3 regions of the Fictibacillus sp. 5RED26 genome follow, and region 1 is predicted to be linked to each of the others. Evidence: riboswitches for the same ligand, from Rfam matches in the RefSeq annotation. Region 1 holds a riboswitch; each other region holds the start of a gene.
What was found. Region 1 has a riboswitch for cyclic di-AMP ahead of IHV10_RS03240 (hypothetical protein). Riboswitches for the same ligand answer to the same signal wherever they lie in the genome.
Positions count from the first base shown of each region.

Region 2: another riboswitch for cyclic di-AMP. It lies ahead of IHV10_RS01120 (potassium channel family protein); the one in region 1 lies ahead of IHV10_RS03240 (hypothetical protein).
Region 3: another riboswitch for cyclic di-AMP. It lies ahead of IHV10_RS16285 (dicarboxylate/amino acid:cation symporter); the one in region 1 lies ahead of IHV10_RS03240 (hypothetical protein).

Region 1 covers NZ_JACZDU010000001.1:613,112-623,436, forward strand. Annotated here, with positions in the region: gene IHV10_RS03230 (MFS transporter) at 60-1,343, shown strand; gene IHV10_RS03235 (hypothetical protein) at 1,395-1,643, shown strand; cyclic di-AMP (ydaO/yuaA leader) riboswitch at 1,925-2,071, shown strand; cyclic di-AMP (ydaO/yuaA leader) riboswitch at 2,129-2,280, shown strand; gene IHV10_RS03240 (hypothetical protein) at 2,513-2,926, shown strand; gene IHV10_RS03245 (hypothetical protein) at 2,950-3,087, shown strand; gene IHV10_RS03250 (HPr family phosphocarrier protein) at 3,165-3,440, shown strand; gene IHV10_RS03255 (hypothetical protein) at 3,464-3,571, shown strand; gene IHV10_RS23065 (potassium-transporting ATPase subunit F) at 3,580-3,648, shown strand; gene kdpA (potassium-transporting ATPase subunit KdpA) at 3,661-5,328, shown strand; gene kdpB (potassium-transporting ATPase subunit KdpB) at 5,455-7,467, shown strand; gene kdpC (potassium-transporting ATPase subunit KdpC) at 7,559-8,110, shown strand; gene kdpDN (KdpD-like non-kinase potassium sensor) at 8,198-9,352, shown strand; gene IHV10_RS03285 (CBS domain-containing protein) at 9,395-9,790, shown strand; gene IHV10_RS03290 (sensor histidine kinase) at 9,910-10,325, opposite strand, start outside.
Region 2 covers NZ_JACZDU010000001.1:201,832-212,156, forward strand. Annotated here, with positions in the region: gene IHV10_RS01090 (MFS transporter) at 1-200, opposite strand, end outside; gene IHV10_RS01095 (ArsR/SmtB family transcription factor) at 202-798, opposite strand; gene IHV10_RS01100 (MarR family winged helix-turn-helix transcriptional regulator) at 972-1,439, shown strand; gene spoIIP (stage II sporulation protein P) at 1,635-2,786, shown strand; gene cls (cardiolipin synthase) at 3,356-4,858, shown strand; gene IHV10_RS01115 (undecaprenyl-diphosphate phosphatase) at 4,966-5,748, shown strand; cyclic di-AMP (ydaO/yuaA leader) riboswitch at 5,827-5,982, shown strand; gene IHV10_RS01120 (potassium channel family protein) at 6,122-6,778, shown strand; gene IHV10_RS01125 (TrkH family potassium uptake protein) at 6,782-8,134, shown strand; gene IHV10_RS01130 (GerAB/ArcD/ProY family transporter) at 8,275-9,387, shown strand; gene IHV10_RS01135 (hypothetical protein) at 9,481-9,939, opposite strand; gene hutP (hut operon transcriptional regulator HutP) at 10,121-10,325, shown strand, end outside.
Region 3 covers NZ_JACZDU010000004.1:283,189-293,513, forward strand. Annotated here, with positions in the region: gene IHV10_RS16280 (hypothetical protein) at 1-672, opposite strand, end outside; gene IHV10_RS16285 (dicarboxylate/amino acid:cation symporter) at 829-2,064, opposite strand; cyclic di-AMP (ydaO/yuaA leader) riboswitch at 2,233-2,399, opposite strand; gene IHV10_RS16290 (hypothetical protein) at 2,577-2,771, shown strand; gene IHV10_RS16295 (ABC transporter ATP-binding protein) at 2,978-3,691, opposite strand; gene IHV10_RS16300 (ABC transporter permease) at 3,691-5,313, opposite strand; gene IHV10_RS16305 (Fe(3+) ABC transporter substrate-binding protein) at 5,428-6,495, opposite strand; gene IHV10_RS16310 (GDSL-type esterase/lipase family protein) at 6,844-7,584, opposite strand; gene IHV10_RS16315 (hypothetical protein) at 7,673-7,831, opposite strand; gene IHV10_RS16320 (TrkA C-terminal domain-containing protein) at 7,964-8,665, shown strand; gene IHV10_RS16325 (hypothetical protein) at 8,782-9,009, opposite strand; gene IHV10_RS16330 (3'-5' exonuclease) at 9,231-9,875, opposite strand; gene IHV10_RS16335 (hypothetical protein) at 10,244-10,325, shown strand, end outside.

The sequences.
Region 1 (10,325 bases):
TGATGGCATTAGGTAGAAAATGGTAATGATGCAAATTATGTAAAGTTGGGGGTTATGATGTGAAGGAGTTTCTGAAAGTGTTTCAGAATAAAAACTTCAGCAAGCTGTTTTTTGCTGGTTTTACTTCAATGATGGGAAGTATTATAGGCGTTACAGCTTTTATGTTTTATTTGTTGGATAAGTTCGGTGAACAACCGTTTTATGCCACACTTGCAGAATTGATGTATTCTCTGCCAACACTCGCTGTTTTCTTTATCGTAGGGGTATTAGCCGATCGAATGGATCGTCAAAAAATCGCGCTTTATTGTGATTGGATTTGTGCAGGGCTGTGCCTCTTATTAATGGGTGCTATATGGCTAGACTGGATGCCTTTGATTTTTGCTATCTTATTCTTAAGAAGTGCAGTAGGTAAATTCTTTTTTCCTGCTGATCAAGCGATGGTACAAGGTGTACTCTCGAAAGAGGATTATGCAATTGCAGCTGGATTGAATCAAATGGTAGGTAGTTTATTTATGCTTTTTGGGAACATGATTGCCATTTTTATTTATTGGAGTGTAGGAATACAAGGAGCAATTGCATTTGACCTTGTTACATATGTTATATCAGCATTATTAATTATGAGTATGAGAGTTGATGAAGATGTTCGTCTGCCGAACGGACAACACAGGTTCAAAGATATTCGTGTTAAGATGGTATGGAAGGATTTTGTCGCGGGGTTCAATTACATTAAACAATCTAAGCTTCTACTTTCATTAATCTTTGGTTTTTTCTTGTTTGGTATAGTAAATGGTGGATTGTCAGTTATGCCGGCTTTTATCATGAAATATAAACTCGCTCCAGATAATTACGAGCAAATGATGATGTGGATGGGTGTCGTGTTTGGTGTATCTATCCTTACAGGGAGTGTTATTTGTTCGATGCTCGCTAAAAAGATCAGACTCTCGTATGCGATTGTTCTTGGTCTATTCGTAAGTGGATTGTCACTTGGTTTATGCGCCATCGCGCCAAATGTGTTGACATTCTTTATTTTTACAGGATTGGCTGGGTTTAGCATTCCATTAATCAATATTGGAATCGGTGGCTGGTTACCTAAGATCGTAGACCCTAAAATGATGGGACGTGTTCAAGGATGGATTACACCGATCAATATGCTATCTCACACCATGACACTCGGTTTAATCGCTGTGTTTTTCCCGAAAATTCTAACCGTAGAAATGCTGTTCTGGGTTGTGGGAGGATGTCTGATTCTTGTTGGACTATTCTACATGTTCACTCTACCCAGGTATGATATTGAAGAAAATGATAACAAAAATGAATTTGAATTAGAAAAAGTACCAGTTTAAAGCTGGAGATTATGGCGAAGCCCTTTTATAATGAAAAGCGGAGGGGAAGTCATGGCAACTTTTCAAAACGTACTATTCTGGATTTTTTTAATCTTACCAATTATTCTATTCTTTGTAGCTATAGCGAGAACTTCATGGGTGTTGTTGCTTGTTAACTTTTTTTTAGCTCTACCGATCATTTGGTTTGTGAGCTGGATTACAGAAAGTTATGGAGCTGTCTTTGTAGTGTTTGCGATCCATCTGTTCACAGGCGTATGGCTCTGGACTAAAAGACAGAGATTGGATTTTAGATCGTTTTAACCAAGCTAAGCAAAGTGAAATTTGCTTAGCTTTTTTATTTTTTTAAAAAAATTTAAGTTCAAAACTTGGATTTTTTTAGAATATTACAACTATTATTTTCTTTAAAATGTATCGAAAAATTGAGAAAGTAAAAGAAAAAAGATGATTTGTTTGTTTTTTGTTTCTTAAATAAGTTTATTTAATTCGTTTTTATACGAAATATGAATATTTTAGAGTTTTTAATGGATTTACAACGGCTGAAACCAGGAGTAATATATTGCTTATCGTAAAACTTTAAATTTTTTCCATGACCGCTGAATCCATTATTGGAACGGAGGAACCATCGGCAGTTCAGTTCTTCACTGCCAGGGGTGAAACTTATTTAAGTCGGGCGACTTCTGCCGTCCGAACCCGTCAGCTAACTTCGTAAGCGTGGTAGGAGAGGGAAGGTGAACATTAAAAAAGAGTAATAATAACAATTTTACAAATTATGATTATTATATCATGCGTCTTTATCGCTTAATTCCTAAGTTTAGGAAGCGGGGGAACCAATCGCAGGCCATTGCGTCTGCATGGGGTGAATCTCGAGAGATCGAGTAGGGCTACTCTCAAGCCCGAATCCGTCAGCTAACTCCGTAAGCGTACAGAGAGAGGCAACAAATTTCGTGTATTCACACGCTTATTCAAGTATGTGTAGAAGCCGCGAGAAGAGTTCCTCTTCCGCAGGCTTCTTTTTTGTTGCCTTTTTTTCACTATCCAAAAGTATAACTTGTCGGCACGATGGTTTTCGGCGTATTAACAAGTTTAAGACGATAGTATAAGTGCAACTAAGGCTGACATGAGAGGCTAGAAGTTAGCCTAGTTTTCTTTAAGAGATGGAGGGTGGAACGATGGAGAAATCATCTGGGAACGTGCTCATTATGTTTCCTGATCTAGTTTCAGATGTTTTTATTTCAAAACTAAGATTGTGTGAAGACTATCAATCTCTTGTTCTCTGTGTTCCTAACCGAGAAGAAGCAGAAAGACTCTCACAAGTTGGGTTTCAACATGTATATGTCATGAATTATGTTGACAAGCGTAAAGTTATCGAGATGGTAGGTCCTTTTGTTCAAAAAATCATTGTTGTTGAATCTGGATTTTTAGAATGCTGCCAAACGATTGAACTCATTCGCAGCATTTATAACATACCTGTTTATGTCATCAAATCAGACACACGGTATATTTCCAGAGTTTATAAGGAGTTAGGTGCAGATTACGTAATCTATAACAAAACCGGAAATATTCAATTCTTACTTTCTTCATAAAAAAAGAGCGGAGGAATTCATTTATGAGATTAAGTCCAAACGAAATTGAACAGATTTTGTTAAAAGCGAAAAGAGATCAATTGAATGCTTATTATGCAAGTGTGATTCAACATAGTCTCTCAAAATGGATCATACAAGACACGCTTAGAAGTAAAGGTTAAGCAATTACAGGAGGGAACCCATCAAAGAAAAGATGTTCCCTCTGTAAATCCAAACCAGTGATAGGCAGGGTGAAAACATGGGGACAGAGTCAGTTGTTTTATTGCCAAAAAGGTTGTCGATCGGACAGATCAATGAATTTGTCAATGCTGCTGGTTCTTTCGAAAGTGAGATTCTTTTCTTTTATCAAGGCATACAGATTAATGCGAAAGGCTTACTATCCGTTAATCTATTCTTTTTGTCACACTATTCAAGAAATCAAAACGAACCGATCACACTTAGAATTGAAGGTTGTGATGCTCAAGAGGCTATCAAAAATTTATCTCTAATGCTGAATGGTTACTTAGAACAATGAACTAATAAAAAGAAGGTGTAAAAATGTTAGATGTGATGATGGTTTTATTGATGGTAGGAATGCCTGTCTTAATGATGGGTCTAGCAAAATGGTCATCAAGTGTTGTTGATGAAGGAAGTGTAAATAAATGATGACTGTCATGTTTGGATTAGCCGTTTTAACAACGGTGTATCTTCTTTACGTATTATTGAATCCAGAGAAATTTTAGGAGGTTTTTCCGTTGTTAGTCAGTTTACTCTCTATAGCTATAACTCTACTTATAGCTCTTTTACTTGCAAAACCAGTAGGAATTTATTTAGCGAACTCGTTCAATTATTCGAATAAGAACAAACTCTTTTATCCTTTCGAAAAACTGATTTATTCCATTAGTGGAATGAAAAATAAAAATCAATCTTGGAAAGTTTATGCTTCATCAGTCATTGTGATCAATGCGATTATGATTCTATTAGTTTATTTAATCTTCCGTTTCCAAGGCAGTTTGCCTCTGAATCCGAGTAAGATAGCAAACATGGATCCAAGCCTTGCGTTTAACACAGCAGTAAGTTTTATGACGAATACGAATCTGCAGCATTACAGTGGTGAAAGTGGTTTATCCTATCTTTCACAGATGATTGGCATTCTTTTCATGATGTTTGTTGCACCAGCTACAGCATTAGCAGTAGCAATCGCATTCATTCGTGGGCTATCTGGCAAGTCTTTAGGAAACTTTTTTGTGGATATGGTTAGGGGTATCATTCGTGTGTTACTACCGATCGCTTTTGTAACAGGACTCATTTTCGTTGCACTTGGAGTACCGCAGACATTAGATCCAACGGTTACAGCGACTACAGTTGAAGGTGGAAAACAAAACATTGCAGTTGGCCCAGTTGGTTCGTTTTTATCCATAAAAGAATTAGGAAATAACGGCGGTGGATTTTTCGGAGTTAACTCAGCGCATCCGTTTGAAAACCCGAACGGGCCGAGCAACTTTATTCAAATCTTATTGATGCTCCTATTACCGATGGCATTACCGTTTACGTACGGAAAGATGGTTGGAAATCCAAAGCAGGGACGTATTCTTTTCGTTTCCATGACGATGATGTTTATTATGTTCCTTGGCATCTCCCTAAGTGCCGAATATCAAGGGAACCAAGCAATCAATGCTCTAGGTGTGCAACATGATCAAGGAAGCATGGAAGGAAAGGAAGTACGATTTGGTGTCGCTCAGTCTTCACTTTACTCGGTTGTTACAACGGCTTCAGAAACGGGGGCTGTTAATACGATGCATGATACACTGACTCCGCTAGGCGGATTAGTTACATTATCCAATATGATGTTAAATACCGTTTATGGCGGTGTAGGGGCAGGGTTTGTCAACGTCTTAATGTATGCGATTATTGGTGTTTTCTTATCTGGATTAATGGTGGGACGTACCCCGGAATTTCTAGGTAAAAAGATTGAAGGTAAAGAAATGAAGCTGATTGCAGCGACGTTGTTAATCCACCCGTTCCTTATTTTAGGAGCATCTGCTGTAGCTTTCTTTACACCACTCGGACATGAGGCCATTTCGAACTCAGGTTTTCATGGTATTTCACAAGTAATCTATGAATATACCTCTTCAGCAGCAAATAACGGCTCTGGTTTTGAAGGATTAGGAGATGCGACAAACTTCTGGAATATTTCTACCGGAATCGTTATGTATCTTGGAAGATTCTTTTCCATTGTAACGATGCTTGCAGTTGCAGGATCATTGGCTGTAAAACGAACCGTTCCAGAAACGATCGGAACGTTCAGAACAGATAACGGGCTATTTGCAGGTGTGTTTATTGGGGCTGTATTTATTGTTGGGGCTTTAACATTCTTCCCAGTATTGGTATTAGGCCCGATTGCCGAATATTTAACATTATAGATGCTGTAGAGAGGTGAATGAATAATGGGTGCTCAAGGCTTAAGGACCAAAAAAGAATTATCTCAGTACGTTCCTCCAAATAAAGGTGGGAACGGCCCGATGAAAAAGAATCGTGAGGAAGTACAAATGAATAAAACAATGATGAATAAAGAAATCGTGAATCAGGCGATAAAGGAATCTTTTATTAAACTAGATCCAAGGGTAATGATTAAAAATCCTATCATGTTTGTTGTTGAAATTGGTTTTGTAATTACATTATTATTAACCTTTTTTGGAGACCAAACTCAAGTTGGTTTCAATATTGCTGTAACCTTCATTCTGTTTATAACCCTCCTGTTTGCAAATTTCGCTGAAGCAATAGCTGAAGGAAGAGGGAAAGCACAGGCTGATTCATTAAAGAAAACGAAAAAAGAAGTTTATGCAAACCTTGTGCTTGAAAACGGTAAACACAAAAGAGTTTCATCAGCTGATCTTCGTAAAGGAAACATCGTTATTGTAAAACAAGGTGAAATGATTCCAGGAGACGGTGAAGTCATATCTGGTCTTGCCTCTGTTGATGAGTCGGCGATTACAGGAGAATCAGCTCCTGTAATTAAAGAAGCTGGCGGTGACTTTAACTCCGTAACAGGAGGAACACGTGTAGTAAGTGATGAAATTAAAGTACGAATTACAGCAGATCCAGGAGAATCATTCCTTGATCGCATGATCTCCCTCGTAGAAGGAGCGAAGCGTCAAAAAACACCGAATGAAATTGCGTTAAGTACTGTTTTAACGAGTTTGACACTTGTTTTTATGATTGTAGTTGTAACACTTCCATTCTTTACAAAGTATCTAGGTTTTGACATACCAGTACCGGTCTTAATCGCATTACTCGTTTGTTTGATTCCGACAACAATCGGTGGACTTTTATCCGCGATCGGTATTGCTGGAATGGACCGTGTTACGAGATTTAATGTAATCGCTATGTCTGGTAAAGCGGTTGAAGCTGCAGGTGACATCAATACGATCATCCTAGATAAAACGGGGACGATTACATTCGGAAACCGTATGGCAAGCGAATTTGTACCAGTAGGATTCGATACGAAAAAATCAGTTGGGGAATGGGCTGCCATCAGTTCATTAAAAGATGATACACCAGAAGGTAAATCCGTTTTGGAACTCATGAAAAAAGAACACTTATCGTTTGATCAATACCTTGGTGAAGATGGAGAATTTATTGAGTTTAAAGCCGAAACGCGAATGAGCGGAATCGACTTAAAAGATGGAAGAAAAGTACGAAAAGGAGCGGTAGACGCAATTAAAAACTGGGTACTTGCAACTGGTGGAGAAGTGCCACATGACCTTGAAGAAAAAGGAAACCGAATTGCATCTGAAGGTGGAACGCCGCTGGCAGTAGCTGTGGATCAGCATATATACGGACTGATTTATTTAAAAGATACCGTAAAGCCTGGAATGAAAGAACGTTTTGAACAGTTACGAAAAATGGGAATCAAAACGATCATGTGTACAGGTGACAACCCATTAACAGCTAAAACAATAGCAAGAGAAGCCGGCGTGGATGACTTTATTGCTGAAAGTAAACCAGAAGATAAAATCGCTGTAATTAAGCGTGAACAAGCAGAAGGAAAATTGGTTGCGATGACTGGTGATGGAACGAATGATGCACCAGCACTTGCACAAGCGGATGTTGGCCTTGCCATGAACAGTGGGACGACTGCAGCGAAAGAAGCTGCCAACATGGTAGACTTGGATTCCGATCCGACGAAAATTATTGAAGTGGTTTCCATTGGGAAACAATTGCTAATGACTCGTGGTGCGTTAACAACATTCAGTATCGCGAATGATATTGCGAAGTATTTTGCCATCATCCCAGCGATGTTCATGCTGGCGATTCCTGAGATGGAAGTACTCAATGTCATGAGGCTTGGCTCACCGATGTCGGCCATACTGTCTGCGTTAATCTTTAATGCGATTATTATTCCATTGCTCATTCCTCTGGCTATGAGAGGAGTAGCTTACAAACCGATGAGTTCAAATGCTTTATTGAAACGTAACCTCCTAATCTATGGTTTCGGTGGTGTAATCGTACCTTTTATCGGAATAAAATTGATTGATCTGATTGTTCACTTGTTCGTGTAACCGTTAGAAAAGAAAGGAATTGATTGATATGCAATCACATTCATTAAATCAACATAATGAAAAAGTATTTATCTTTAACAATATCGTTAAGATGCTTCGCCTTTCCCTTGCTTTAATGGTGATATGCGGTCTTGTATATCCTGTTGTTGTCACAGGAATTGCACAAGTCGTTATGCCGAAGCAAGCGGATGGAAGCTTAATCTATAATGAAGATAAAGAAGTAATAGGTTCTGAACTTATTGGTCAAACGTTTACGAAACCCGAATACTTCAGCGGGCGTGTTTCCAGTATCGAGTACGACGCGGCTGGTTCTGGAAGTCCAAACTATGCACCTTCAAATGAAGATATGATGAAACGAATGAAAGAAAGCATAGCTGCATGGGAAAAGGCTAACCCAGCTGTACCTGTTAACGAGCTTCCGATTGATTTAATCACAAACTCCGGATCCGGACTTGATCCGCATATTACTCCTGAGGCTGCAGATGTACAGGTTCCAAGAATTGCAGAAGCAACAGGAATAAATAAAGAAAAACTTAAAAAATTGATTAAAGAAAATACTCAAGGAAGAGAGCTTGGTCTGTTTGGTGAACCTCGCGTGAATGTACTGACACTTAATATTGCTTTAGAGAAATTGTTACAATAGTAGAAGACAAAGCCTTTACTCTACACTTAGGGTAAAGGCTCTTGCTTCTTGGTTTGTAGTCGATGATGATGATAACGAGGTGCGTAAATGTATGATAAATACCCTCAACTTAAAAGGAAAACGCCTGAAGAATTTCTGCAGGAAATCTATCAAGATGAAAAGGGAAAGTTAAAGCTATTCGTTGGAGCAGCACCAGGTGTAGGTAAATCGTATAGAATCCTTTTAGAAGCTCATGATTTAAAAAAACAAGGAGTCGATATCGTAATCGGCTTAATTGAAACCCATGGTAGAAAAGAAACAGCAGAAAGAATTAAAGATCTTGAAATCATACCTAAAAAAATCATTGAATACAAAGATAAAAAACTAGAAGAGTTAAATATAGAAAAGATCATTGAACGCCGACCAGATGTGGTCATAATTGATGAATTGGCCCATACCAATGTTCCAGGTTCAAAAAACAAAAAGCGATACATGGATGTGGAAGAAATACTTGATGCCGGAATTAATGTTGTATCAGCAGTAAACATCCAACATATTGAAAGTGTTCATGATATTGTTCAGCATATTACAGGAGTAGCAGTTCGCGAACGAATACCTGACAGGATTCTGGATATTGCACATGAAGTAATCTTAATTGACGTGACACCAGAAATGCTGAGGCAACGTTTAATAGAAGGTAAAATTTATGCGCAGGAAAAAATAGACCAGGCATTGAACAACTTTTTTACTAAGAACAATTTAGGTGCACTGCGTGAATTATCTCTCCGTGAAATTGCAGATGATGTAGATGAAAAGCTCTTAAAATCCGATATCGTCTTTACCGATAGTGGTCCAACAGGTGTGGCAGAAAAAATTTTAGTCTGTGTACAATATGGTCCAAGTGCAGAAAAGCTGATCCGAAGAGGCTGGCGAATAGCCAATCGTTTAAATGCAGAATTATATGTTTTGAATGTGTTGATCGATCACAGAGGGAACATTTCTCAAGAACAGCGAAAAAGAATCAGAGGCTGGAAAAAACTTGCTGTAGAATTTAACGCTAAATTTATTCTAGAAAGATCCAGACAAAGAAAAATACCACAAGTTATTACAGATGTCGCAAAAGAACATCATATTACTCAGATTATTTTAGGCCAATCTGCAAGAACGAGATGGGAAGAGATTACAAAGGGTTCTATTGTTAACAGTATAATGAGAAATTCAAAAAACATAGACATACACATCGTTTCTGAAGAACAGTCATAATTAATACGAATAAAATTACAATCAAGAGGGGATTTACAAGTTATGAATATTGCATTCTTTCTTCTTCCAAAGAAAGAAGTGATCTGTTTACATGCAGAATCAACCATTCGCCAGGCTATGGAAAAGATGGAGTATCACAGATACACCGCTGTACCTGTAATTGATGAAAAGGGACATTATATAAAAACGATCACAGAGGGTGACCTTTTATGGAAAATTAAAAACACAAAAGGTCTTTCTTTTCAAAATAGTGAGCATCATTATATTAAGGACATAATGGTAAACAGGGACTATCGGCCTGTTCATATTGATGCTGAGATGGAAGACTTAATGTCGCTTGTTGCCGTTCAAAACTTCGTACCAGTTGTGGATGACAACGAAGTGTTTATCGGTATCATACGTAGAATGGACATCATTCATTATTTGAGTAAGGTGTAAGATTTATGAAAAAATGACCGGCTGGGTAGGCCGGTCTCACTGGTGGGGAGGTAGGCTGTTGGATGGCCTAACCTGAAATAATCATAACACGAACGTGCGTTCTTGTAAATGCGTCATACTTATTTTTTCCATTCTATTAAAAAAGTGCTTCCAGTAAGGGAACTTTTTTTAAGAACTAAATCTGCACCTAACGCTTTTGCTAGCATTTTACTAAATGGTAGTCCAAGGCCAAGGCCGCGCACTTTTAACTTTTTCTTTTCACCACGAAAAAACCGTTCGAATATATAAGGCTGTTCATTTTCGGAAATCCCTGACCCTGTGTCTGTCACTTCAATCCTATTTTCGTACAAGACAACGCTGATCACTTTTTTTTCTCCTAAAGCTTGATAAGCATTGTTTAAGAGGTTAATGATGATCTGCTGTAAACGAAGTGGATCAACTTCTCTATATATTAAGCTTTCTGGAACAATAGCCTTACATATAACTTCTTTGTTCTTGGTCATACTCCATTGGTGAACGATATCTTGAACAAGCT
Region 2 (10,325 bases), 410 kb from region 1:
GGAACGTTGGCTGCAATAAATACAATGCCGAGTGAAGCTTCTTTGTCTAGAGTCTTTACGACGTACCAGCTCTGTGAGAATTGAAAAATGGCGATTGAAAAAGAAGAACAGATTGTTATCGCCCATATGAATAAAAAGGAACGCTTTTTGAATAGGGACTCTTTTTCACTTTTATGGTGTACAGCTACTGTTTCGGCCATCTTACTGGAGCTCCTCTTCCGGATACGGTGTCTCTTTCAAAGGAAAGGAGAGCATAAAGTAATGATAGATCTCACCATCGTCACTCTCGTTCTTTTTAAATTCTGAAATTAAGTCTGATATTTCTTTTGCTTTGTCATGTAGAAGTTTTACTTGATCAGAAGAAAGTTTTACATGTCTATAACCAAATTTAAGAGGAGAATCTGTATAAGCTAGTACTTCAGGATCTAATTTGCGCACCATAGACTTTGTTTTCTCTAAAGAAACTAATATATTCTCCTTCAGTGCATCGGAGAGTTCATCTTTCACTGCATGCCGTTGATCGGGCAATATTTCGGCAATTGAAAATGAATGAGCAACTGGTCTGTAGAACTTTTGTATAATGCCGTTCTTTTCTTCTGTTCTTTCAACGTTTATTAAACCAACGCGTTCAAGTTCTTTTAAATGATAATGAATCTTTGGTGCAGGGACTTCTAGTAGATCTGATAAAATCTTTCCAGTCTTTGCTTCCTCTAATATCTCCCAAAGGATTTTAATGCGAAAGGGGTCAGAGATAACCTTTAACTGCTCAACTTCCCGAATATGATAAATTTCCTGCATGTTCAACACTCCTGAAACGTTCAAATATATTTGAACGTAATATATCCTATTTATATGCTGGTCGTCAACTCTTTTACACATTATTTGTAAATAATAGTTCAAATGTTATGAAAATTCTTGTATAATGTTAGTATAATACTCGCATTACAACTTAGAGGCTGGAGGTTCATAGTATGGGGAATAAGGATTTGAAGTCCTATGTGGAGAGATTGGAGAAGGTGCATTACATTGTGTCAAAGCGTTTACACCCGGAGATTGCTATAGAGAAGGAGTTAACGAAAACACAGTTTGTACTTTTGAAGACGTTGTGTATCAGAAATAAATGGACCGTTTCAAAATTGGCTGACTATATGGGTGTAAAACCGAGTGCGATAACTGTTGGTGCGGATCGTTTGTACAAGCGTGGATTTGTAAGTCGTTACCGTAGTGACCTTGACCGTCGTATTGTTTATTTAGAGATTACTGACGAAGGACACGAAATTTTACGAGAGGCTGAAAATGAGAGAGTTGATTCAATAAGTAGCTATCTGAATCACTTATCTCCAGAGGAATTAGGTATTTTTATTGATATTTATGAAAAGCTAGCTAGCGGAAATCATTCAAACCCAGACGAGATCGTCCTTACATCACAAACCAGTTGAAGAACTGGTTTTTTTTTATGGACAAGACCTCGATTTCTTCCTAAAGACCTCACTCATAAACAAACCTTCAGATTAAAAGAGCATTAGTAAGCCAAGGAAGATAAGTCTCTATTATTTTTTCATAGATTGGATTCTATTTAAATGATTAGCTGCATAGGATGTGATAGAAACGTTAACAGAAGTGGAGGGCTATACATGTTCACCCCGCAATTGAATATGAAGCGTTTACCATTATTACTTGCTGGAGCCATGCTATTTATTGTCGTTGCCACTAGCTTCATCACATCCTTTGAGCACAAATATCGATTGAGTTCATCAACCATGCATAAGTGGTTAACGGAATTTTCTGGAGAAGCACTTGTCTATTTCATAGGTTGGGAAAACCGATATTTCACGCAAGAGCTTCCAAAAGAAAGTGAACCGCCTGCATTATCAAGTGTATTGTTCGAATTAACAACAAGCATCAAGCCTGGTGATATCCGAAGTTTGTTAGGAAACGAACTTCCTGGCTTTGCGCTCTATGATTCAACAATCATTGTTGCTGGGGAAGGAACGGATTATACAAACTTAGCGTATGAGTCACCACCACCGATGGAACTTCTATTAAGTGGTGAGGAAGCGGAAGTTCAAGATATCGAGCGGTTAGAAGATCCTGATCCATCTGATTCAGAGAACCCACCAGGTCAAACAACGAGTGGAAAGAAAATTGCTTATATCTATCATTCGCACAGTTGGGAATCGTTCTTACCTCACTTAAAAGGAGTAACAAATCCTGATCATGCTATTCATTCTAAAGTCAACATCACGATGGTAGGGAAAAAGCTAGGGGAAGAATTAGAGGCGAGAGGAATCGGTACATCCGTCGATATGACAAACATGACGGAGCTTTTGAGGAAAAATAACACAGACTATCGAAAGAGTTATCCGATGTCACGTACACTAGTTGAAAGTGCGATGGCGAGCAACAATGATATTGATTTAATCTTTGATCTGCATCGAGATTCTATGAGAGGAAAGTCTACAACAACACAAATTAATGGTAAGTCCTATGCGCGTACTTTATTCGTTATCGGTAAAGCGAATCCTAATTTTGAGAAGAACCAAAAAGCAGCACAAGAGATCAACGCGATCTTAGATAAAAAATACCCTGGATTAAGCCGTGGGGTTATTGGAAAAAACAAGACTCAAGGAAATGGTGTTTATAATCAAGACCTTTCTGACCATGCTTTACTCATTGAGTTTGGCGGAGTGGATAACAACATGGACGAGCTGTATAGAAGTGCAGAAGCGGTGGCAGATGCTGTGGCAGAGTACTACTGGAAAGAAAATGGAGCGAAAGCTGAATAAAGAATGTTGACTGGCTCCAGAGGTGGTGATAACCTCTGGAGCTTTTTTATGTGTTTCTATTTTTGCGGAAAATTAAAGTGGACAGTAAAAATAGCAGAGTGGACAGTAAACTTACAAAAGTGGACAGTAAATCATCAGAAGTGGACAGTAAAACTTAAAGAGTGGACAGTATTTTCGTCAAAGTCGACAGTAAGTGCTATAGAGGAGTCTATGCATGGGCGCCGTTTTGTTAATGACGGTAATTTTTCCAATTGACTAGTGAATCTGTCCGATTTGAAGATTAATCTGTCGGATTGGTTACATAATCTGTCCGATCCACCCAATAATCTGTCCAATTCAAAATTCACCACCGATCGGCCACGCAAATTTCCGAAGCGTCTGTCTATCAACCCAATGCGTACACAAAAAAACCATTTCGAATGATTGAAACAATACCTAATTTCATAACAGTCGTGATTTCTGCAAATCCTAAGAAAAAATGGTATAAAAAGAGAAGAGCCCCTTGTTTTAATTACATGGGGAAGGGAATAAAGAGAGAAAGAGAAGATTGGTAAAAAAGGAGCACGTGCATGAAACGAATATGGGAATTTTTCCTCACACTATTGTTACTTGTCTGTTTATACATCGTTTTCTTTGCAGAAGGATATGTGATAATCAAAACGGTATTTGGGCTCCTTTACATCGCAGTGATTCTGTATACGATTTATTCGTTAATGCTCGAGAACAGAACAGCTCAACATACACTTCTTTGGATTTATGTATTAATTCTATTTCCGTTTATCGGATATATGTTCTACCTGTATTCTGGACAGCTTTATTTAAAAGGCCACCTTTTTAAATCGAAACGAAAAAAAGACAGAGACGAGTGGATCAGGGTATCTAAACAAGAAGAAAAGCCGGACTTTAGTGATTTGAAAAGACATCAGCAGTGCTTTGCAACGCATGCTCATCACATCACACTTACGCGTTTGAACAGAAAAACGAGTTCGAAAATTTTAAAGAATGGTCAAGAGACGTTTCCTGAAATTTTTGCAAGGCTGAAAGAAGCCAAGGAGTATATACATATTCAGTATTATATCTTTCGTTCAGATCGCCTTGGTAAAGACATTATTGACCTTTTAATAAAAAAAGCGAATGAAGGCGTGAAAGTTAGATTTTTGTTTGATGGGATAGGAAGTCTGTCTCTTCAGCAATATGATATCGACAGAATGAAAAAAGCAGGAATTCTCGTTGAAGCATTCTTACCTGTTCGATATGGTTTTTTCAATCAAAAGCTTAATTTCAGAAATCATCGTAAAATTATTATTATTGATGGGAAGGTTGGGTTTGTAGGGGGCTTGAATGTAGGCGTTGAGTATTTAGGAGAAGATCCGGAGATTGGTTTTTGGCGCGATACACACATGGTTATGGAAGGAGAAGCTGTTCAAGTTCTTCATGCCATATTTTTAATGGATTGGGAATATGTTTGTGGAGAAGATCTCTTAGAAGATAATCATCTTACAAGAGCATACCCCGCTGAAGGGGATGGTACTGTTCATGTGGTGGCAAGTGGTCCTGATACTCAGCTTGGAATCATGAGTGATCTATTCTATTCTTTGATCTCATGTGCAGAGAAATCGATCTGGATCGCAACACCATATTTTGTTCCTAATGAAGCGATTCGAACGGCTTTAAGAGTGGCAGCAAAAAAAGGTGTCCAGGTCCGTTTGTTGGTTCCTGAGATTAATGATGGATTCTTGACGCAATATGCAACGCGCTCTTATTTTCCAGAGCTACTGCGTTCTGGAATAGAGATCTATTCCTACAAAAAAGGATTTCTGCATCAAAAAGTAATCATTATTGATGGCGATACTGCTTCAATCGGTACAGCTAATATGGATATGAGAAGTTTTCACCTTAACTTCGAAGTGAACGTATTCTTGCTGAATACATCATCTGTCTCAGATCTTGTAGAACAATATCAAGAAGACATGGTGGAATCTATAAAAGTGAAGCCCGTAGAGTTTTACAAAAGAGGTTTGTGGGAACGAACAAAGGAATCGTTTGCTCGTCTCTTCTCAGGTGTACTTTAATCACAAATGCTCGTTAGTAACACTAAATTGATATCAAAAAACTAGAATAGAAAATCCTCCTCATGAATAGGTTGTACGAGACCATGAAAGTTGAGGGGGTTTTTTTTATGGATTGGCTCGAAGCCTTAATATTAGGCATTGTGCAAGGGATAACAGAATTTTTGCCTGTCAGTTCTACAGGACACCTCCTTCTAGGCAGGCAAGTGTTTCAGCTAGAAGAAGCCGGGTTGTTTCTTGATAGCATGCTTCATATAGGAACACTTATTGCTGTGATGACGGTTTATTGGAGAGAAATCTTAGAAGTTATAAAAAGACCACTCAGCAAAACGGGAGTTCTGCTTATCGCTGGAACGATTCCAACCGCTGTTATAGGACTAGCATTTAAAGATTTTTTTGAAGAGATCTCAAAAACCGGGATCACGGTTGGATGGGAGTTCTTAATTACAGGTTTTTTGCTTTGGTGGGCGGATTCTTATAAGCGAAATGGATATAAAGGGATTGAAGATATAACAATAAGGGATGCACTTGTGATCGGTACGTTTCAAGGTGCGGCTATTCTTCCTGCTATTTCACGATCAGGACTAACGATTGCAGCAGCGCTCTTTTGCAAGATCGATAAAAAAGCAGCGGCCTATTTTTCTTTTTTATTATCCATACCATCTATCGCAGGAGGAGTAGTATTGCAGTCAAAAGATCTATTTACGGGTGGACATCCACCTATCTCTTATTCAGCCTTATTGGTCGGTACTTTAGCATCGGCTCTATTTGGATATGTGGCTGTAAAGTGGATGATCAAACTCCTTCAAACCGGTACGTTAAAAGGATTTGCTGTCTATGTTTGGTTGATTGGAATAGTAGTATTGATCCTTCAATTTTCAGGTAAAATGTAAAGTATTTGTTAACACTAAAAAAATGGATTGACTTTTAAAAGATAGAGGATTACAGTATATGTAATTCAAAATTTAGCAGGCTTTAGATCGCTGAATTTACAGTTATTTTTATGGTGAAACTACTGTAAAACGGGGGAACCAATCTTTTGGGGTGAATTTTGCTCTATTTGCAAAAAGGGATACTCCAATCCCTAATCCGACAGCTAACCCCGTAAGCGTCATGTCACTGGAGAGGTCAATTTGGTGGAAAACCGGACCCGCTTCTTTGTGTGGTCTTTTTTTGCGTTTTTTTACTTAAATTTATATACCTCTTGACCAGCAAGGCTAGAGAACAACGAAGCAAAAACTTCATGGATTTTAAGGGGAGACCATAATGAAAAAACAGTTTGCAGTAATTGGTTTAGGACGTTTTGGAGGCAGCATCTGTCGAGAATTTGCGACGATGGGCTATGATGTTCTAGCTATAGATAAAGATATGGAAAGAGTAAATGAGTTTGCAACAATAGCTACTCAGGCTGTTCAAGCTAACTCTACGGATGAAAACGTAATGAAGTCTTTAGGAATCCGAAATTTTACACAGGTAATTGTTTCGATCGGTGAAGACATCCAAGCAAGTATCTTAACTACTTTACTTTTAAAAGAAGCAGGCGTTCAAAAAGTATGGGTAAAAGCACAGAATGACTATCATCATAAAGTGTTGGAAAAGCTAGGAGCAGACCGTATTATCCACCCAGAGCGTGATATGGCGCTTCGCGTTGCTCAACTCATATCTTCTGAAAAGATTATTGATTTTATTGAGCTATCGCATGAACACAGTATTGTTGAGATAGGTGTAACGGATAAGCTAGTGAATCGGACGCTAACAGATCTAGATGTTCGTGCACGCTATGGATGTAATATCGTCGCAATCAAACGCGGAGATGAGATACTCGTTTCACCGATTGCTGATGTATCTCTTCAATATGGGGATATACTTGTCGTGATCGGTCGTAACGAAGATCTAAATCGTTTTGAGGATGAGGAAGTGTAAGCATTGGCACTACATGTTAGAAAGCATAAACGTTTTTTGCACAACCCAATTAGATTAAACCCTCCTCAGTTTTTAGCGTTACTATTTTTATTTCTTATTTTCGTTGGGACGTGTTTGTTAAAGCTTCCTATTGCCCATGAAAAAACGTTATCGTGGGTAGATGCTTTTTTTATTGCAACTTCAGCAGCAACAGTAACAGGCTTAGCTACTGTTGATCCTGGCTCAACGTTCACACTCTTTGGTGAGATCGTCATCTTGTTCTTAATCCAAGTCGGAGGACTTGGGGTCATGTCATTTGCTTCATTAGTCGTTATTATGATGGGGAGGAAAATATCCATCAAACAACGTGTTCTGATGCAAGAAGCACTCAACCAGCCTTCTATAGGCGGGGTAATCCGGTTAGTTCGAAATCTGTTTGTATTTTCAATCAGCATCCAGATTATCGCCATCTTTTTTCTATCACTAAGGCTTGTTCCAGACTTTGGTGTTAGTAAAGGAATTTACTATAGCATCTTTCATGTTATATCGGCATACAACAATGCAGGATTCTCGTTGTGGTCTGACGGTCTAATGGGTTATGTAGGAGATCCGATGGTGAACATCGTCATATCGTTTCTGTTTATAACAGGGGGAATTGGGTTTACCGTATTGGTTGATATATGGGTGAGCCGAAGCTGGAAAAAACTTTCTCTTCATACAAGAGTGATGTTGCTTTCTACTTTGATTATTAATATTGTGGCAATCTTGTTCTTCTACTTATTTGAGTTTAATAATCCTAAGACCATTGGAATGCTTTCAGGTGCTGAGCAATTCTGGGCTTCTTATTTCCAAGGTGTAACACCGAGAACAGCAGGTTTTAACTCGATTGATATGACAGCCATAAATCCTGATACATCCTTGTTGATGATTCTTTTAATGTTTGTTGGGGCAGGAAGTACCTCTACTGGTGGAGGGATAAAGCTGACCACGTTTGTTGTTATTATTTTTACGGTTGCAGCTTTCTTAAAAGGGAAAGAAAGTACGGTTGTTATGAAGCGGACCATTCGAAATGCTGTTGTTTACAGAGCTCTTGCTATTACAACTATTTCTATTTTGTTTATCTTTGCCGCATTATTTATTATCACATATGTCCAGAAAGATGTTTCATTCATGGTGATCGTGTTTGAAGTCGTTTCTGCATTTGGAACAGTTGGATTAAGTATGGGACTTACCCCAGATCTCACAGTCATCGGAAAAATTGTGATCTGTGTGGTAATGGTTTTCGGTAAATTAGGACCGCTAACACTGGCGTTCAGTCTTGCTAAACAAACAAAAGATAATATTAGGTATCCAGACGGTGAAGTGTTCACTGGATAGAGGAATGAAAGCTGATGCAGAACGGGTGTATTCCCACATTTCGCGTCAGCTTTTTTGGTTATTTATGGGTTAATCTCTTTACTCTTGGGAATGCTAAAACGAGATTTCAATGCTGTTTCTAAGAGAGGAAGAGAATCGTCATGCAAAAAATTAAAGAAGCTTTTCTCGTTTCTCCCTTTCTTGTGTTTTTTCTTGTCCATTCTGAACAAGTAGGGGTAGGGGTGCTAGGCTATCAGCGTATCATCGCTAAATACGCTGGCTATGATTCCTGGATATCAGTCATCATAGCTGCCATTTTTGTACATGCTCTTATATGGATGATTTATTATGTGCTCGATAACGGCGATGGGGATATCGTATCAACTCATAAATCGCTGTTTGGTGGTTTGATTGGAAACTTATTTAATCTATTTTTACTTCTATATTTTCTGCTCTGGTCGATTACAGTGTTACGAACGTATATTGAAGTCATACAAGTATGGATGTTTCCCACTCTAAGTACTTGGAAGATCGCTGCTGTATTCCTGATATTAACGTACTATGTGGTTTCGTCTGGTTTTCGAACGGTGGCGGGCATCTGTTTTTTAGGAGTTGTCATTCCATTAGGTTTGATCGTGTTACTCGTATACCCATTGGAATTTACTCATTTTTCTAATCTCCTGCCGGTCTTTGATGAGAATGTAAAAGACTATTTATCTGCAACGAAAAATATGATGCTGAGTTATCTTGGTTTTGAAACACTTCTTGTTTTTTATCCGTTTATTAAAAATGCAAAGCGGTCTCAAAAATTTGCGCATCATGCTAATCTTTTTACATTTATGATGTATTTGCTAGTCACTTTGTTTTCATTTGCGTTCTTTAGCGAAGAACAGTTGTCTAGAAATATATGGGCAACCCTTTCTATGGTGAAAATCGTTCAAGTTTCATTCGTAGAACGATTTGATTTTGTTTTCGTTTCGATGTGGTGTTTAGTGATTTTGCCAAATATTGCACTGGCGATCTGGTGTTCGAGCCGTGTGGCCAAACTGATGTTGAACATCCGCCAACATATCACACTGATCATTTTATTAGCGATCACGTTGGCTGCTTGTTATTACTTAGACACTCGTTTGAAGATCAACATGCTCAATAACTATACGAACAAGATCGGTTTTTATTTAGCCATCAGTTATATTCCACTTTTATTTATCATGACTTTTATTAAGAAACATATTAAGAAAAATAATAAAGAACAGACATCATCTACTACATGATGCACCACAATTAAAAAAAACTGACTGTTAGGCTTCCTCAATCTGTTGCACATAGGAAAGAGGGAAGTTAGCAGTCAGTTTTATTATTTTTACCTAGGCTTGAAGAAGCATAGTTAATCGCGTCTTGTGTTTTTCGCGCTGTGAATCATCTGATGTATTATGCCAATTTTGAAGAGTTTCGTTGATCAATTGCGTGACCATATGCTTTGTCCAGACTACATATGCGCCATACGTATCACCTTTAAAAAAGGAAGAAAGCATATTATTATCAGGACCGAAGAAGAAACCGAGCTGATCATGAATGAGCGTTGCCTCATTCATCGAAAAAGGCATAATTTTATCTGAAAGAGTAAATTGATATGAATTATTTTCTTTTTTAATAAATGCGATCGCGTACACCTGTCCTTCGTGAAGAAATCCTTTTGTAGTAGGCAAGAGCAGTAACGGGTTATGTCCTTTGTCATAAGCGATAAAAAAGTCATTCACATCTTCCTCGAACTGTGGTGTGCGTGACATTGAAGCAAGTGCAATTTCTTTTTGTACGTTTAACATGTAACAACCCTCATTCCGTTATATTTCTTACTATCATTCTTACCGCTAGTTTGATAGATTATACGTGTCATTTTCTTTACTATACTGCTGTGATAAGTTGTTGAAAGGGAATTGACGGACAAATTGTAAACGCATACACTAGAAGTAGTTATTAGCCGTTAGAGAAAGAGTGATTCATGCAATGGCATTATCAAATGAACGTTTGATCGGAAAGATGGCCATGTTAGGGGTATTAGATGAAAGTTATCTGCCTGAGATCGAGAAATTGGGCTGGAAGTATTGCGTAGGCAAAGCCGGTTCAATGGATTCACAAAAGGTAGTAGCTGCCATTGAAACAGCGGCCAAAAGTGAAAATATAATTCAAACTGGGATTTATCGTGAAACAC
Region 3 (10,325 bases), on a different contig from region 1:
TTCTTTGTTCGTTGAAACCGTAACATCCTCTTCCCGCATGTAATCAACCGCTGTTGTCCGATTGGTATCTTGCATCCATGCTAGATGATGATACGTTTGTTTTTTCATAGCAACGTATTTTGCTTGCATAATGAACAACCAGAAAAGGATGAACAACGTTGTTTTCAATACATTTTCCGCAGTAAGCGCAGCCGCCTCGATCGGTAGAACATTCACTGTTATACTTGAAAGCAATCCAATCACAACAGCTCCCAAGATGAACAATGGCTGGTTCGTACGTAAAAATTTCAGTCGATGCTGCAAGTAGTTCTGGATGGATAAACGTTCTTGAGCATTGAACTGGAGGTATCTGCTTTTAGCTGATTTGGCATTGGCCACTAAACCTTTAGATCGATCTTTCTTCCAAAGGGATTTCATAAATAGGGTGAATTCTATATCACTAGCGGGTTCGTTATTCATTTTTCTGTGAATAAAATTATGAGCTTGATAATAAGTAATTGCATTCTGTACAAGCCTTAGTAATACGTAGCCTGTGATGATCGTGAGTGAAAAGACAAACCAAAAAGAGTTCATCGCGCTCTCTGTTAACTCGATGATAGGATTAATAGCGGTTTGAATCTGTACCCATAGGATCTTTGCTGCAAGCGTTAGTATCTCTAGCCATTTTTCCAAGAAGATCACTCCGAAATCTCATTAAGTATCTTCTTATTTTACCATGATTTTTCATTAGTGCTTACATTTATTTACTCAACATTTGTAAACTAGGGAAATGGGCATACAAAAAGGCCGCAGGTATATGTATACACCGCGGCCTTTTGAAGTGATTATTTATGCACTAACTTCTTGTTCACGAGTCCCAAGATGTTTGTCTTCGCCTTTATCAACGATTACAGCACAAGCAGCATCACCAGTGATGTTAACAGCTGTTCTAAGCATATCAAGAAGTCTATCAACACCTAGGATTAAGGCAATACCCTCGACAGGTAATCCTACAGAGTTCAATACCATCGCTAACATGATCAATCCAACTCCAGGAACACCAGCTGTACCGATACTAGCAAGCACTGCCGTTAAAATAACAGTAAGCATCTGTGTTAAACCTAAGTTAACATCGTATACTTGAGCGATAAAAATCGTCGCAACACCTTGCATGATAGCTGTTCCATCCATGTTAATCGTTGCACCAAGCGGCTGTACAAAACCACTTATCGATTTTCGAACACCTAAATTCTCTTGAGCTGTTTTCATTGAGATTGGAAGTGTTGCATTTGAACTAGAAGTACTAAATCCAACTGACATTGCCGGCGCAAAGCCTTTAAAGAACCAGAGCGGGCTCTTCTTTGCAAATAGAGCAATTGAACCACCATACGCGACAACAGAGTGGATGAATAAAGCTAAAATAACTACGCTCATGTATAAGCCCATCGCTTTGATAGCATCCATTCCTTGACTTCCTACCGCTGAAGCAATCAATGCAAAAGCACCATATGGAGCAAATTTCATAATTAGGTTTACAAGATACATCATAATGTCGTTACCTTGTTCAATTAAATCCATAATACCTTTTGTTTTGCTTCCCAACATCGTTAAAGCAAATCCTACAAATACGGAAAACGCGATAATTTGAAGCATGTTTCCTTCAGCCATCGATTGAATTGGATTAGTAGGAATAATGTTCAGCAACGTGTCCGTAACTGCTGGCGCTTCTTGTTGCTCAAACTTAGCACCTTCTGTTTTAAAGTCCCCTACACCTGGTTGAAAGATAAGCGCTAAAGCCATCGCGATCGTAATCGCAATTGTTGTAGTTCCTAAGAAGAACCCAACCGTTTTGGCACCCACTCTTCCAAGTTTCTTCGGATCACCTAATCCCGCAGTTCCAAGTACGATTGAGAAAAAAACAATTGGAACAACTAACATTTTAATAAGGTTTAAGAATAATGTCCCGACTGGCTTTAAAACGTATTTATCCAGTGTTGAAAAAGCATCTGGTACAGCTAGATTAAGAATTAATCCCGCGACAACCCCAAGTGCAAGTGCAATTAAAATTTTTGTAGACAATTTCATAATAAAGTACCCCCTTTGTTAAAATCTTCTCACTATTTAGTGTGCAGTACGATGAAGAAATTTTATACTAATACATGCCCTATTTGTTGCATATAAAAACCCACCGAAAATAGAGAGGATTTTCCGTGGGAATACACCGCAACACATAGACTGAGCCCATGTATAGAGTTCTCTCTCCAAAAACGCTTACGAGGTTAGCTGTCGGATTAGGAAATTGAGAGTTGTCCCTTTTGTGTATGCACAAATTCATCCCTAGGCTTTATAAGCCATATCGTGGTTCCCCCGCTTCAAGATATTCTATGGAATAGAACATCCGAATTCAGCGAATCATATATAATATGCTCTAATTTTATCAACATACATAAATTTTTGTCAAGAATACTCACTATGCTTATTTATTCCAATTAATTGTTTCATGATGAATGTTTTTCCATATTCTCACTTCTACCCCATAAGCATATAGAAAAAAACGAATTATATATAAGGTTCTATTTTTCAGGGAGGTATTGTAAATGAAAATCGTATTTTATGAAAAAGGTGAATTAAGTATAATCGTTGGAGCATCCAAATTAAAAGGTGAACTTACGATTGAACAAATAAAGAACGAAAGCGAAAAGAAAGCAAAAGAATTAGGTGAATTATTAGGAAGAGAAATCGGATTTTTAATCGATATGAACGGTAAATTAGATACTCAATTTAAAAAATAAGGCTGTTTAAAACATAGTTTCTTTTGGAAGTGTGGATTTCCGTTCCAGGCTGCTCGCTTTCCATGGGGCAGGCGTGAACAACATTCATACGTGTCACTTTACCACTCCAATCAACAGTTATATAGGCAAATTCAAAAAGATCTATTAGTAACAATTCTTTATAAAACAGCCAAAAATAAAAACCGGGATATCCCGGTTTTTTGTTTTTATACGTATGCGAGTGATAATTGTTCTTTATTCCTCTTCAATACCATTTCTGGACGCCCTTCATCCTGTATCTTTCCATTGTTCATCAGTATGATCCTGTCCCCTATGGCACGAGCATCCTCTTCATCGTGAGTTACAAAAATAGAAGTGATCCCCGTACGTTTTAAAATTTCCTGTAATTCATCCCGAATCTGTAGTTGAAGCTTAGAATCGAGATTGCTAAATGGTTCATCAAACATGATCAAAGATGGATTTGGAGCCATAGCCCTAGCTAGTGCAACACGCTGCTGCTGTCCACCGCTCAATTCATAAGGATAACGAGAAGCATAGTCCTCCATTCCCACAATAGCCAATAATTCTTCCATGCGTGCTTGCTTCTGCTTACGATTCATTTTCGTTAAGCCAAATTTTATGTTCTTTTCAACCGTCATATGAGGGAACAAAGCATAATCTTGAAAAACCAAACCTACACCACGTTTTTCTGGCTGAACAAAACGAAATGTATCATTCATGACAGCCTGATCTATGAGGATCGATCCTCTTGAGGGCACCTCTAGTCCTGCTATAAGACGAAGTAACGTACTTTTCCCGCTTCCGCTTTCTCCTAAGATCACCGAAACTTCTCCTTGATTAAAGTTTAAAGAAAGATTTTCGAACAAAGGGTTACGCGAATTTTTATAATGAAACGCTAAGTCTTTGATTTGAACAAACATTATTTTGGCTCCTTTTCTAAAACTCTGTGTAAAAAGAAGATGGAAAGTGCACTTATACAAATAATCACCATTGATGAAACAGAGGCTTCGTGAATACGTTCGTCACTTGCGTATTGAAATGTTTTGGTAGCTAGCGTATAAAAATTAAAAGGCTGAAGGATAAGAGTAAGAGGCAGCTCTTTTAATATATCTACAAAAACAAGGATAAAACCACCAGCAATAGCACCTTTAATCATCTTAATATCCACTTTAAAAAACGTCTTCGTTACCGACATACCTAATGTCCTAGAAGCTTCTGTGAAAACCGTTCCTACCTTATCAAAGCCTGATTCGATGGAGTTAAAACCAACTGCTAGAAAACGGACCACATAGGCAAAGATCAGCATACTAATACTTAAGCTCAGCACAAGAGTTGGCTCTAACCCTAACCATTCATATAACGTGAATACCTTTTCGTCTAGTGAGAGAAATAAGGTCAATACACCTATTGCAATTACAGCTCCAGGAATCGAATACCCTAAAACCGTTATTTTTGAAAAAAGCTTCCCCATCCAACCTTTTGATAGACGACTAAAGTTGGCGATAATTAGAGCGACGATAATGATAAGAACTGAACCTATAGAAGCAACAAAGACCGAGTTCCAAATCAAGTCAACAAAAGCAGTATTTAAAATAACGTCATAAGTCATATACACCCAATGTATAAGCTGAATGAAAGGAATTCCGAAAGCTAGAGCAAATAAAGAGATGAAAAAACTAAGCACAGCGAACTTTTTCCAACCTTTAAGTTCTTTAGGTTGTAACGGGCGGACTTTTGAAGTGGAATAGCTATACTGTTTCCTGCCCCTTATTACTTTTTCTAAGATCAAGATCAAAACTACGATAAACATCAAAGTACCCGCTAACTTGATAGCCGAATAGATATCTCCCATCCCAAACCACGCTTGAAATATTGCTGTACTAAATGTTTGAATACCAAAATACTTTACTACCCCGTAATCATTGAAAACTTCAAGAATGACCAAACTAACTCCACCAACGATCGCTGCACGTGACACAGGAAGGACGACTTGTATAAATGTCATGAACGAGCCTTTTCCTAGCAACCGTGCATTCTCAATCAGTGATGATGACTGATTTTCTAAGAAACTTTTTGTGATGATATATACATATGGATATAGGAACATCGTAAAGATAAAAACAGCACCGGGTATGTTCATGATGTCAAAGAACTTTTGGTCCACTTTTATACCAAACTGGTTCCTTAGTGACGTCTGAATGACGCCTGTATAATTTAAAATACCATGGTACGTATAGGCCCCAATGTATGGTGGAATCGCAAGTGGGAGGATAAGACCCCACTTAAAGAACCGATGCATAGGAACTTTATAGGCGGAAACTAGCCATGCCGCACTTACACCGATCAGCACTGTGAAAAGACCAGTAAAACCAACGAGTGTCACGGAATTTACGATATAATTTTTCAACATGAATTCTTTAATGTGTTCCCAATTCTCATTACTCTCAGCGAATAACTGAACCATGATGAGCAAAGCCGGTAAAAGGATTAAAGTAGAAAAAATCACACTAAGCAAAGCCCAACTATTAAACTGTGATCTCATTTTTCGAATGAAATACAATATATTCACCTTCTTTACTCATCAGCATTGTTCTTGTTGTTTGTTTTACATGGAATTAGCCGTATCACAAATCGTGATACGGCAAAATATTAACGTTTATTTCCAGCTGACTTCATTCATAATCTTAACAGCATCTGCATTGTTTTCACCTAACTCAGAAAGGTTAAGATCTTGTTCTTTAAACGGACCCCAAGACTTTAAAAGCTCTGAAGGTTCTACTTCTTTATTAACCGGATACTCGTAGTTGGCTTCAGCAAATACTTCTTGAACTTTTGGACTAGACAGATATTCCATTAATTCTATAGCATTCTCTTTGTTCTTAGCGTGTTTCGTAACACCTATACCACTAATATTGATGTGCGTTCCTGTTGTTTCTTGGTTAGGGAAGAACACACTCAGCTGTTTAGCAACTTTCACTTCTTCAGGATCTTCTGAGTTCAACATCTGACCAAAATAGTAGGAGTTCATGATAGCAACATCACCTTCACCAGCAGCGATACCTTTCGCTTGGTCTTTGTCACCACCTTGTGGATCACGAGCCATGTTGTTAACGATCCCTTCTGCCCACTTCTTCGCTTCATCTTTTCCGTTTAATGAAATAAAGGATGATACTAATGATTGATTGTAAATATTTTCTGATGAACGGATCAGTACTTTACCTTTCCATTTGTCTTCAGTTAACGCTTCATAAGTAGATAGTTCTGATTTGTCTACTTTTTTCTGATCATATACGATAACACGTGCACGTTTTGTTAGACCGAACCATTGATTGTCTTTATCACTTAAATTATCAGGAATATTCTTATTCAAAGTTTCGCTTTCTACACTCTGTAAGAGGTCTTTATCTTTTGCCCAGTGTAAACGTCCAGCATCAGATGTGAAGAAAAGGTCTCCTTTTGTTGCTTTCCCTTCTCTTGTAAGACGCTCGATCAACTCATCTTCTTTACCCTTAATAAGGTTGACTTTAATTCCTGTCTCTTTTGTAAAATCAGCAAAGATTTTATCATCAACTTCATAGTGACGACTTGTATATAGGTTTACTTCTTCTTTTTTTGTCTCATTATTATTCGAACTCGCACCCTCGTTTGATTTACCACAGCCTGCTAAGACTAAAGCAGCTAGTAGGACCATTGTAACAACCGTAAAAAGATTCTTTTTAAACATATGTCAGTTACTCCTTTTATGTATAAGTAATTGAAAACGATTATCAACTTCACTTTTAATTATAATGATAATCATTCTCAAGTCAACCGTTTTTTTAAATGTTTTTCTCTGATGGATTATTGCTCTCAAATCCTAATCTCCTTTAAGAGCTGATTGGAGTGAAAGATGCCAAGTATCAGGTTCGGACAAGCTCGGAGGTAATACTTATAAAAAACGAAACTCACAAACGACGCTCACCGTTCGCCCTGGAACCTGAAAACAACTACTTTCTCAAAGGATGGTTCTATCCAAAAGAAGCAATTAAAAAAAACCAAAAAAAATCTCTTAGAAGTATCTACTTCTAAGAGATCATTCCTGGTTTAAAGGTTTCCACTGGTTATAAACCCAATTTCCTAATCTGTTATATCCCCTTCTATTAGGGTGTATAGAATCAGAAAAATACAGTTCTTTCTCAACGTTTTCATAGAGTTCAAATGTGGAGATATACTTTGTAAGCGTGCTTTCTTTGCTCGCCTCAACGATTGCTTCATTCCATGTCTTAATACTCTCTGCAGCTGTGGGATCGTATTCTTTCCCAAAATAAGGATTATAAAGACCTAATACGTAAACCGGTGCAAACGAATTGTTTTCCCTCACCACTGTCAGTGTTTTAGTTAAATTGTTTCTTAGCTTTTCTTTTCCGAGCATTAATTTTTGCTGAGGCAACTGGCGAAAGTTCCAACCGGCAGCGTGACGAAAGTCATTTGTGCCTATAAAAACAAAGATATGATCTGCTTGTCTTAATGACTTGATCACGACTCCATTATCCAATTGTCTTAACAATTGGTCGGAACGCTGTCCACTGATCCCAAAATTATTAATGATTACATTTCTGCCTGTTTGCTGCTGAATATTTCGTTTAACGATTCCGATATAGCCTGTTTTGGATGGGTCACCAACTCCATACGTTAATGAGTCTCCAAGGGCAACGACCTTCAGAGTTTGTGTATCGCTCGCCCCTTCTGTTTCTCCATAAAATTGAAAGATAAGGAATAGTATGAGGGCTAGTCCTGTACCACCAATTAACCATCTTTTTGATACTTTCCGCACATCAAATCCTCGATTCTGTTACAAGTTATTGTTATATTACTTTTTACCATAACGAGGGAAAATATCAAGTAATGAATGTGTTAATTTGTTATTTCAAACGATAATCTTCAGATGTAAGTGATGTATCCTCCCAAAGATTTTCTTGATCGTATTGATATGAATCTTTTTTCACGAATGTATGAATCAACATAGCAACTCCTCCACACAATAGACTTGCGGGCACTAAGGTAATAAGAAAACCTATCATCTACATCCCTCCTGTACCAAACTATATGAGGGGCTATATATGTTTATGAAACGAATAAAATATTTTATTTCCTCTATATAAATAGAAAATAAGGGTATACAGGTAGAGAAGAATTTTAACGGAGGTGCCTTTGTGGGTTTTTTATTCACTTTGCTTTATTTTGCCATCATAGGAATTGTGATTGAAATTAACGTTCTGTTATTCACGTTAACTGGTCTTAAAAAAGAAATCGCTCGCTTCCAGGTCATCTCAATGTTTACAGCCACTGGATTTACGACAGGAGAATCAGAGTTGATTCTGGAGCATCCGGTACGCAGACGTTTAAGTACGTTTCTCATTTTGTTCGGAGTCTTTTCATTAGCGGTTATCATCTCATCGATAAGCAGCATCTTATCAGATGAATTTCGTTCGATCGAACTTGGAATCATTATTTTAGTACTCATCAGTTTATATTTAATCTTAAGCGTACCTAAACTAAAAAAATACATGAAACGTTCTTTTGAGAGTCACATGGAAAAAAGCTATAACTTAGCAGATCTTCCTTTAAGAGATGTTATGTATTTTGAAGAGGATGATGTTGTAGTAGAAATTCCTATACATAAAGATTCTAAGATTATGGGGAAACAATTAAAAGACGTCATTCAAACAGAAGATGATCTAATTGTCTTATTTATAAAGCGAGGAGACGTAACAGTACGAAAGGATAGTTATACGACAAAAATACAAGAAGGAGACATGTTGGTCCTATATGGTCACAAAAGTTGTCTACAAGAAAGATTTAAGAATGAAATGGATGAATTGAAATCAAAAAAAGAAGTAGAGGAATCTAAATAAGAAGTGATCTTTTTCACTTCTTATTTTTTTTACGACTTTACCCCCTGAAAGCAAAATATATGAGCGAATAAAACTCTAGGTAGTAAAAAAGAACCTCTTTATGAAGAGATTCTCAATTAACCAACTTCTCTGACTGTATTAGGGACAAATGATAACAGTAAGGAAATAATATTATTAATTTGCTCTGGAGTTATATGTATACCATCATTTGCTAACAATTCTTCTTTTAATTTGATTATTGAATCCACTTCCTCAAGTCTTGCACCTGTCAAGCAATGGTCTATCGTGTTCAAAAGTTCCAACAACTGATTGTTTTTATTGGTTATGTAATATGTAGTATCCACCAACAACACCCCCTACGCTTACTATTATTATCGAAACTAAGGTCATTTTCCTACAAAAACAATTCGTCAAATGACGACATATCTTACTTTTTATGGATTTTACCCTATAATACCTATACATTTATGTCGAAGGAAGTCGAATAAACAGGGAATAAGTCCTATCCTCGTCTTAATGGTTAACTGTTTGCATTGAAAAGTTTACATTTAAAACTAAAATTACTTTAGTTAAATAACTTTGATAAGGAAGCAAAGGGAGACTCATTCACTTCAGACTTTGTTTTATAGACTAATTTTTCAGGCTCAAAAAGCTTTGATTCTAAAAAAGAAGTCGGGTTTTTTACAAATTTGATCTTTCTATATATCTTTGTGAGAATTCTAGCTGTATTCATGGCATCGTCTAGTGCTCTGTGTTTAGATCCTTCATAAACAAGTTCCATTGCCTGGAGTGCACGCGACAACCCATAACGGAATCCCTTTTCACTATCGTGGAGCATACTGAAATGAAATTGCAGATCGTTATGGTTGATGATCCAATCCGTATCTGCTTTATGAAAAGTTGAATCAGTAATGAGTGCCCACTTATCTTCTGGTCCCCAAGAACAAAGATAATATTCTTCTACGCCGATCCAGGATCTAAAATTTTCAATTGCCTCTGTATAAACAGGAGCAGAAATCAAATCTTTTTTGGTGATACCAGTCAGATTCGTAATTCGTGTATTCAACTTATCCATTTTAGGTTGAACGAATGATTGAAACGTATCCAAAATTTTAAGCTCACCATCAACTTCGACCATTCGAATGGCACCTATCTCAATAATCTCTGAGAGCCGGTTTGTCATTTCTAAATCATACACAATATACTGCATCCCATTCCACCTGCCCTTCCGCATTCATGCCTTTAAATGGATGTCTACCATATATTGTAGTTGATTTGTTAACAAAATGAAATAATCCTCCATGCATTCGACTGATAATGACTTCTTTAATAAAAGCATTGCAAAGTGCCCCCAGTGAATAGATAGGCACGAGATGTAATCAACTACTTTGGAAACAACAAAAAAGCGATAACAGCTATATCCTTATTTTATGAAAATGAGGTATTTAAATGTCATTCTATTCTTAAAAGGATATAAGTTTCTTCATTTGCCAAAGTTTTCATTTTCAATTTTTATACTCTTTTGTTAACATTGGAAGTGTCTGTTAAACAATATGAATTACATAATGAGGGAGTATCATGAAAAAACTTATTACGCTATTGCTTATAATTGGGTTACTAACTGTAACAGCTTGTTCAAAGGATACGAAACAAAATGAGC